3 regions of the Sporosarcina sp. P17b genome follow, and region 2 is predicted to be linked to each of the others. Evidence: riboswitches for the same ligand, from Rfam matches in the RefSeq annotation. Region 2 holds a riboswitch; each other region holds the start of a gene.
What was found. Region 2 has a riboswitch for cobalamin ahead of CSV76_RS09095 (DUF4430 domain-containing protein). Riboswitches for the same ligand answer to the same signal wherever they lie in the genome.
Positions count from the first base shown of each region.

Region 1: linked by a shared signal. The riboswitch ahead of CSV76_RS06420 (ABC transporter substrate-binding protein) and the one ahead of CSV76_RS09095 (DUF4430 domain-containing protein) in region 2 are both predicted to bind cobalamin.
Region 3: linked by a shared signal. The riboswitch ahead of CSV76_RS06020 (ribonucleoside-diphosphate reductase subunit alpha) and the one ahead of CSV76_RS09095 (DUF4430 domain-containing protein) in region 2 are both predicted to bind cobalamin.

Region 1 is NZ_PDYP01000004.1:131,228-134,514, forward strand. Features, by position in the region: gene argS (arginine--tRNA ligase) at 1-1,030, shown strand, start outside; cobalamin riboswitch at 1,258-1,385, shown strand; gene CSV76_RS06420 (ABC transporter substrate-binding protein) at 1,528-2,514, shown strand; gene CSV76_RS06425 (FecCD family ABC transporter permease) at 2,507-3,287, shown strand, end outside.
Region 2 is NZ_PDYP01000006.1:66,953-70,239, reverse strand. Features, by position in the region: gene CSV76_RS09095 (DUF4430 domain-containing protein) at 1-1,765, opposite strand, end outside; cobalamin riboswitch at 1,910-2,094, opposite strand; gene CSV76_RS17540 (hypothetical protein) at 2,235-2,411, opposite strand; gene CSV76_RS09085 (glycine betaine uptake BCCT transporter) at 2,776-3,287, shown strand, end outside.
Region 3 is NZ_PDYP01000004.1:46,309-49,595, forward strand. Features, by position in the region: gene CSV76_RS06015 (alanine/glycine:cation symporter family protein) at 1-1,171, shown strand, start outside; cobalamin riboswitch at 1,674-1,850, shown strand; gene CSV76_RS06020 (ribonucleoside-diphosphate reductase subunit alpha) at 2,049-3,287, shown strand, end outside.

The sequences.
Region 1 (3,287 bases), on a different contig from region 2:
CCTCGTTGAACAATATGGCGACAAGTACGTCCATGTGTCAGAAGAAGAGCGACTTGCATTTTTCCGTGAGCACGGCTTGAATATCGAATTGGACAAACTGAAAAAAGACTTGGCAGATTTCCGCGTTCATTTCGACCACTGGTTCTCGGAAACGTCACTATATAACAACGGCAAGATCGAAGTTGCGCTTACTAAACTTCGTGAAAATGGCCATGTCTATGAAGAAGACGGTGCAACTTGGTTCCGCTCGACTACATTTGGTGACGACAAAGACCGTGTACTGATCAAACAAGACGGTTCATTCACATACTTAACTCCGGACATCGCTTATCACCAAGATAAACTGAGTCGCGGATTTGATAAACTCATCAACATCTGGGGAGCAGACCACCATGGCTATATTCCGCGTATGAAAGCAGCGATTCAAGCACTTGGCTATGATCGCGATACGCTAGAAGTAGAAGTGGCACAAATGGTTCAGCTCTATAAAGACGGAGAAAAGTTCAAGATGAGCAAGCGCACAGGAAAAGCGGTCACACTACGTGAACTCGTAGAAGAAGTCGGCCTAGACGCTGTACGTTATTTCTTCGCGATGCGCTCAGGTGATGCACAAATGGACTTCGACTTGGACTTGGCTGTTTCCAAATCCAACGAAAACCCTGTGTACTACGCACAATATGCGCACGCGCGAATTTGTTCGATCTTGCGTCAGGCGAAAGAGCAAAACGTAGTGGCGTCGACAGAGAACGTCACGCTATTGCAAGATGAAAAAGAATTAGAGTTGTTGAAGAAGCTTGGAGATTTCCCAAAACTCATTAGCGACTCGGCTCGCATGCGTGCACCGCACCGTGTGACGACGTATATCCAAGAGCTAGCAGCAAGCTTCCATAGTTTCTATAATGCGAACAAAGTGTTGGATCCTGAGAACAAGGAGCTTTCCGAAGCACGCTTGGCTTTGATTACGGCAACGAAAACGACGATTGCGAATGCGTTGAAATTGGTAGGCGTCGAAGCACCTGAAAGAATGTAATATGTTGAAAGTGGCCAAGCGGGTTTACTGCTTGGCTTTTTTGTTTTCGCTTTTTGAGGAGGAAGGGGAGAGCAACGTTTCGCTGCGTTCCAGGCGGACGCGTTCGGGAGGGCTCATCGCGGCCCCTCAGGAAAGCGTCCCCCTGCTGGAGCCTCACTCCCAAACACGTTCCAATCTCCGCCTACCCCCTGTACAACCAACACTATTATCGCTATAATAAGTCATAATTACATATCTTTCGAAAAGGTTCTCTAATTAACGAGATGAAAAGCGAAATCGGTTCAAATCCGATGCGGTCCCGCCACTGTACGTGCTATGCACAAGCCAGGTCACCTGCCTTTTTAAGAAAATGAAGTTCCGCAGCAACCTACGAGGATAGGTACAGTGGAAGAAATCACACCCTGATTTCATCCCACCTCATCCTTCGACCTATCGAAGGGTTTTTTTAATGTCTGCGGATCGCGTAATGAAACACACATATCAAAGGAGGAACACACATGAAGAAGTTTTGGCAACTTTTGCTGACGGCGATGCTTGCGGTACTTGTACTTGCAGCATGCGGCAACGACAGCAAAAAAGAAGAAACACCGGCAGATGAAAATCCAGCTGGCGAAGAAACGAAAACAGATACACAATCAACGGATACAACAAGTTATCCATATACGCTGACAGATGCAGCGGGCGAAGAAATTACATTGGAACAAGCACCTGAAACTGTAATTTCATTAATTCCAAGCAACACAGAAATTTTATTTGGTATCGATGCAGGAGATAAAGTAATCGCTGTAACAGAAAACGATGACTTTCCTGAAGAAGTAGCAGAACTTGATACAGTAGGGGACTTCACGGTCAATGTGGAAAAAGTGATTTCATTGCAGCCAGAAGCAGTATTTGCACACGAAATGATGATGGGTTCAAGTGAAGAAGGTTTGAACCAAATTCGTGACGCTGGCATTCCAGTGATCGTCGTTCCGAATGCGGGTACATTTGACGAGACGTATGCATCGATTGAAATGATTGGTGAAGTGATGGACAAAAATGCAGAAGCTAATCAAATCGTCGAAGATATGAAAACAAAAATTGCAGATATCGAAAAGAAAGCAGCGGATATTACAGACAAGAAGCGCGTGTTTGTTGAAAACTCCGATGCACCTGAGATCTATACACCAGGAAAAGGGACGTTCCCACAGCAATTCTTGGATATGATTCACGCTGAAAACATCGTGACAGAAGAAGGTTGGATTATGATCAGCCCTGAAACGATTGTAGATGAAAATCCGGATGTTATTTTGGCTATGTATAGCTACGTTCCAAACGTCGTAGAAAATATTAAAACGCGTGACGGGTTTGATGCGGTGACTGCGATCAAAGAAGATCAAGTCATTCAACTGGATGAAGATATCACAAGCCGTACAGGTCCACGCTTAGCTGATGGATTAGAATTGTTTGCGAAAGCAATCTATCCTGAGGTATTCGGTGAATAAAACCGCTCTCGCCTATGTCGTGTCGATTGCCACATTGCTTGTGGCAATCTGGCTCGGCGTATCGATCGGTACAGTGAAAATACCAATAGAGACGCTATGGAATCATTCAGATGCGACTGCAAGTAATATATTGTGGAAGATCCGGATGCCGCGTGTATTACTGGCAGGAATTGTCGGTGCATCACTTGCTATTTCAGGAGCCGCTTTCCAAGGGCTACTGAAAAATCCATTAGCTGATCCTTACACCCTCGGAGTGTCATCCGGTGCCTCTGTCGGCGCCGTGATCACACTCTTTTTTGGTATTTCGCTACCGGTACTTGGCGCATTCACCTTACCCGTATTTAGTATGATCGGTGCCGCTTTGACGATGTTTCTAGTAATCGGTTTCGCGCGTCTGGTCGACCGTTCAATGAAAATGGAAACGATTATATTAACAGGAATCATATTTGGCTCATTCCTTGGCTCGGTACTGTCGCTGATGATTGCATTAACGCAAGAAGAACTCCGCCAAATTGTAGGTTGGTTGCTTGGTAGCGTATCGATGCGTGGATGGAAATATATTACGATGGTTCTGCCATTTTTCATCATCGGGTCGTTCATGTTGTGGCTGAATCGTCGCGAGTTGAATGCTTTACTATTTGGTGAAGAACGTGCGCATCACCTTGGAGTCAATGTAAAACAACGTAAGTTAATGATTCTGCTTGGTGGTTCGGTGTTGACGGGTTCTGCCGTGGCGGTGTCGGGAACAATTGGCTTCGTCGGCTTAGTTGTAC
Region 2 (3,287 bases):
TTTTCGTCCCTTGTTCTCCCGCTTGTACAATATAATATCCTTCGATCATTTCCGTGTTTTCAATAAAAACGGAAGACCATGCTTCATTTTTCTTTTTCTGTACATTTAAAAGGCTGTTATTCATAATTCCTTGAAGAATAGTATGACTTGAAACTTCAAGTTTTGTTGATTGCTCCGAGAAATCGTACAGACGGCCTTCACCTTTTGTAAATAGATCAAATGCGACGAGGCCTTGAATCGCTTGCTCTGTAGCCATTCCGTCTGTTGAACCTGTCATAGTATGCTTGAAACCTCCGTTATCGGTTTGGAAGCTTAACAAGTGATCTATCAAGTTAATACCGTTCTTTGTAAATTGTTCACCTTGTGGATCGATGTTATTTGCTGTTAATCCAATAATGACTTGCGAAGTGGCTTCACTAGAAATGCCACCAACGAACGTTTCATTATATCCACCAGTAGGACCTTGACTTTCAGATAGAAAAGTTACTGCTTTCTCGACAGCTTTTTTAACAGCGGGTTGCTCATTGTAAGGAGCTAATCCAATGAGAGCCATTGCCGTCATATCATAACTCGCAGTGCCTGTATTGCTTGTGGACAAACTCCATGCACCGTCTGTCCTTTGATAACTTAATAGGGCCTTAACTATCTTTTCACGATTCCATTTTGCATCTTTAGGAACTTCATAATTTTTCGTATCGAGCGCGACCAACGCAAAAATCAAACCATTCGTTCCTTGGCGAATCATTGTATCCACGTTTCGTATATCTATACTGTTATAAATTTTATCGAGTAAATCGATACCATTAATATTTTGGGGGTTTCTCCCTATCGCTGCTGCCGCTATCGTCAAACGTTCTGCATCTGTTATTTTTAGTCGTTCCAAGTTCGCAACAATTTGTTGTTGAACATTTTGTTCGAATATTTCTTCATAGCTTTCCGGTACAACTACTCCAGCTTTTGCTAAACCAACTGCTGTCCATTCGCTCGAAACAGATTTACTCAGTATATAATCTGTAACTTTCTTAATCGCTTCAGGTACGCGTGCCTGACTCGAAACTACCGTAATTTGCAGTGCGTCTGCAGCTTTCCCAACAACGGTTGCTTCCGATGCAACTAGCGAGAAATTTTCACGTCCCACTTTGCCGTTTAATTGAATTGTTACTTGCTGATCCGTATCTTGAGTAACTTTAGAAATTGTCAAATTAGACTGTCCTATAGTCCAATTTTTCGGTTCTAGCGCTGCTGGTGTAAAGGTATCTCCAATTAGATTTACTGTAATTGTAGGACTTTCACTATGTTCTATGACTTGCGTAGTCGTAGAGATAGCAGCCCAACGACCATAGAAGAACTTTACAACGTCAGTATTCTTTAACACATAAGAAGCGGCTCCAACAGAAGGAGCTTGTCCGTTTACTGTATAATTCCAACCATCCCAACCGCCTAATTTTCCTGCTTCTTCATTATTAATAGAAGATACATAAGCTCCCCATTCACTTTCTGTGATTGAGTAGTCTATGCTTTTACTATCCAATGCTTTCTTCAGCGCATCTAATGCATTTTGTCCCTCTGTAATTTGAATCGGTTCCTTTAAAATCACACCCGCTAAGCCTTCTACTTCTATATCTATCGTATAAGTAGCAGCTTGCATGCTCGTGTTAGTCTGCTGAACCTCCGTATTAGCTAAAGCAACTGAACTACTTCCAGGTAACAGCATCGTTACTGCTAGTAAAACACTTGCCATGATGGATACATAACGCTTAAACAAATCAATTCCCCCTCGTCCTAGTTTGGTAAATTGAACACAAAAAAGCCCTTGCCTCCAGAAAGAGACAAGGGCACTATGTATAGACGGACTTCAGCTACTAACTTATTACATCCAATACAATATGCATACCTCTTCCTGGGAGGCGTAACGCATGTTATTTTGGCAAGTCTCCTGACTTATGGATCATCACATCTTCAACCTTCCCAGTTTTTCACCAGTGGTATTCTGAAGATACTTCCCATTTACAGTGGCCGGACCGTACAGGAATTTCACCTGTTTCCTTTTTCATCTTTACAGTAATGTAAAGAACCAAAATATTCTATTCAATTTTACAATAGTATATCACAAGCTTGCTTGCTACTTTTTGTTATTTCAAAAGAATAGTATAAAAGACCGATGAAAAATTCTTTCATCGGTTTTTTTGTGAATATTATTTATTTCATCGCGTGCTATACAATCGAGTGCATGCTTACAGTTCCTGATAATCCCGCTGATACACTCCGCCGTCTTTCACTTCTGCGTGGTAGAGTGCTTTCAAAGCAAAGCTTTTTTCAAGTTCATGCTCTTTCATGATCTCTTTCAAACGTCTGTTCAACTCGGGACTATGTTTTACAAGCTGAAGCATTTTAGGTTGTGAATATTGCATGGTAGTCTCCTCCTCATATCTTTTGTTTCTTTAGTATAACACGGCCGTACTTTCTTACGTTACAAGAACACTGAACACTGCTATACGTGGAAATTCTTCACTAAGTGTTGTACACTGTCATAATGCATCCGACACGAAGTTCCGCAAAAATAATCCAGTTTATAGCCGAATTCCACATCAGTGCGTGAAAAAAATGTTTTTCCTATGAATCATTGTAGTAATGAGACCGTAAAGGACATATAAAAATTTTAACGTTTACACGCTACGAATGTGGGTAGTGTTAAGTGTATGTCTGTAATTTTACAAAGACGACGCAATTATTCAACTCATACGTGGGAAATAAGATAAAATACAAGGAGGATATATGAAAAAAGTATCGATATCATTCTATATTACGTTAGTGGCTGTCGTATTGGCAGTCGGTTACGGCGTGATTGCGCCCGTGCACTTCGAAGAAATCACATCTACTATAAAGAACTTTATTTCAAATTCATTTGGTTGGTACTATTTACTGACTGTTTCCATGTTGTTCTTCGTTTCAGTATATTTAATATTCAGTCCGATCGGTAGAATCCGATTGGGGAAAGATACGGATAGACCACAATTTTCATTATTTTCATGGCTTGCTATGTTATTTTCAGCAGGTATGGGGATCGGTCTTGTATTCTATGGGGCAGCAGAACCACTATCGCATTATGCAGTAGACCCTGCTACAACAGCTCCTGAAACGAAAGCCGCTTATAAAGAAGCAATGCGCGAAACATTTTTCCACTGGGGATTCCATGCGTGGTCCGTTTACGGTATGACGGCTTTAGCATTAGCGTACTTCCAGTTCCGTAAAGGGCAACCCGGCTTAATCTCCGCAACACTTCGTCC
Region 3 (3,287 bases), on a different contig from region 2:
TGCCCTAGCGATCGGAATCGGTGGACCTGGTGCAGTATTTTGGATGTGGGTTATTGCTCTAATCGGTATGGCAACTGCCTTCATTGAAAGTACATTGGCACAAGTATATAAAGTGAAAGATGGCGATACTTTCCGCGGAGGACCCGCATATTACATGCAAAAAGCACTCGGTTGGCGGAAACTAGGTATCGTCTTCGCGATTTTATTGACGATGTGTTTTGGGTTCATCTTTAACGCAGTGCAATCAAACACAATCAGTCAATCGTTCACTGACGTATTCGGCATTCCGCATTGGGCTGTAGGAGTTGGACTCATTGTCCTGACGGCAGTAATCGTCTTTGGCGGTGTGCAACGTATTGTTAAAGTAACGCAGACAATCGTCCCTGTAATGGCAACATTTTATATTATCGTGGCCTTGTATATTGTAATATTGAACATTACAGAAGTTCCAGCGATGATCGCATTAATTGTTGAGCACGCATTTGGAATTAAGGAAATCATGGGTGGCGGAATCGGTATGGCAATGATGCAAGGTGTACGCCGAGGTCTCTTCTCCAATGAAGCAGGTATGGGTAGTGTACCAAACGCAGCAGCGACAGCGAACGTATCGCACCCAGCAAAACAAGGACTCGTACAATCATTAGGTGTATTTTTCGATACTATCATCATCTGTTCAGCAACTGCCTTCATTATCTTACTAGGCGGCTTGTACCAATCAGGCGAAACGAATGGTATCTTATTGACACAAGCATCCATGGAAGTACACGTAGGCGCATGGGCACCATACTTCATCGCCGTAGCGATCATGTTCTTCGCTTTCAGTTCCATCATCGGTAACTACTACTATGGCGAAACGAACATCGAATTCATCAACGCCAACGTCATGTGGAAACGAATCTATCAAGTACTCGTACTCGCAATGGTCTTTTTCGGAGCTGTTGCAAAAGTACAAATAGTCTGGGACATGGCTGACCTATTCATGGGACTAATGGCCATCATCAACCTAGTCGTTATTCTACTCCTAGGCAAAATCGCCTTCAAAGTACTCGACGACTTCACCAAACAACGAAAAGCTGGCAGAAACCCCGTCTTCAAATCAGCTAGCATCCCTGGCCTAAAAGGAGCAGAATGTTGGGAAGAAACAGCTGAAAGAGCGGAAGATCGTTTGTGATATTGATAGATGATATCAGGATTTTCAAGTTGTGAACTTTGGCCTTACGTTCTTGAGACTTTGAACTGGTACTAAAAAACAGTGAAGTTTCTAGGTGGTCTACGTTAGAAAGTAGGATTGTAGCGGAAGCAGGGGGCGACTCCGGGAGGATCAGCGTGAGTCTGAGACCCTGGACAGGTGCCTTAATTTCTGCAAAGTACTCAGAAATACGGCAAAGCGAACCCTTCGCTGTTCGCTTGGCTCAGGCCACGCCCTCCGGAAAGCGTCCCCCTGCTGAAGCGGAAATCCCTTCTCCTAACTAATTTCACAATCTATTTAAAAACGTTCACACAAACAATTTAGTCAAGAAGTAAAAAGTTTGATATACTATAAAATACTGAATAAGAAAAATCGAATCGTAGTTCAGAAGAAGGATTCTGAACATCGGTTCGATTTTTGTTTTGCATGTTTGAACACAACATGTTAGGGTTGTATATGAATCAACACACTATATATAGTGTATAACAGCATTTAGATGAATTGGTACCCACCACGTTTAAAAGGGAATCCGCCACTAACGGAGCTGCCCCCGCAACTGAGGGCACGGACGACTATCTTATGAAAACCACTGCTTCGGCGGGAAGGAAAGATGGAAGAACGATGTGCCAGCCAGTAGACCTGCCAGTCATCTCAGCAAAACATTCTTCGGGGTTGGAGAGTGAAAGCACAAAGCAGTCTTTTTTCAGTCTGCCTAAAACTTTCCGCTATCTACTACACGTCAATCGACGACTCCCGATTATATCGGGAGTTTTTTTATTTAGTACATAACCGAATTAATTAACTAAAGGGAGCGGATATAATGGCTATTATTCAAGAATCTGTGGGACTTAATTTATTGATGGAAAACTTACAACAGGAATTCGGCAAGAAACAAATTGAACCGTTGATCGAAGCGAGTGAGAAATTCCAAGAGCGTCACCCCGCAAGCTCAGCAACTGAGTGGACAAACGCTATGGTGCTAGAGTCTTTAAGCCGTATTGATGAAGCGAATGCGTATTGGACGTTTGTAGCGGCGCGTATTTATTTATTCGACGTCTATGCAAAGCAAAAAGCATTGCGTGGAGCGGATGTTTATACCGATTTTGCGAAAAATGTAGAACGCTTGGTGGAACAAGGTTTATATACACCCGTTTTGACTGAAAAGTACAGCCAGGACGAGCTGCAGGAAATCGGTAAGCTACTTGATCCTTCTCGTGACCTATTATTCACATATATCGGTTTGAAAACATTGGTAGACCGCTATGTAACAGTAAACTTTAAGAAGCAGTCCGTAGAGCTTCCGCAAGAGCGCTGGTTAATCATCGCGATGACGTTAATGCAAGACGAAACAGTAGACCGTATTCATAAAGTCGGCGAAGCGTATTGGGCGATGAGCAACTTGTACATGACGGTAGCGACGCCTACATTGTCGAACGCAGGTAAGATGCACGGTCAGCTATCAAGCTGCTTTATCGATACAGTAGATGATTCACTGCAAGGAATCTACAACAGCAACACCGATATCGCAAACTTGTCGAAATTCGGTGGCGGGATCGGCGTCTATATGGGGAAAGTTCGTTCACGCGGTGCATCGATTCGTGGTTTCGAAGGTGCGTCAAGCGGTGTTCTTCCTTGGATCAAACAGCTGAACAACACAGCAGTCAGTGTCGATCAACTCGGTCAACGTCAAGGTGCCGTAGCCGTTTATCTCGACGTATGGCATCAAGATATCTTCACGTTCCTCGACCTCAAGCTCAATAACGGGGATGACCGTTTACGCGCACATGATATTTTCACAGGCGTATGCTTGCCGGACTTGTTCATGGAGAAAGTCGAGTCCCGTGAAGACTGGCATTTATTCGATCCACATGAAGTTCGCACGAAAATGGGCTATTCATTGGAAGATTTTTATGATGAAACAAAAGGACAAGGAACATTCCGCGAGAAGTATGAAGAATGTGTCCGCAATGAAGATCTATCGAGAGAGACGGTTTCAGCGATTGAAATCATGAAACGTATCCTACGTAGCCAGCTGGAGACAGGAACACCATTCATGTTTTACCGCGACGAAGTAAACCGTATGAACGCTAATAAGCAT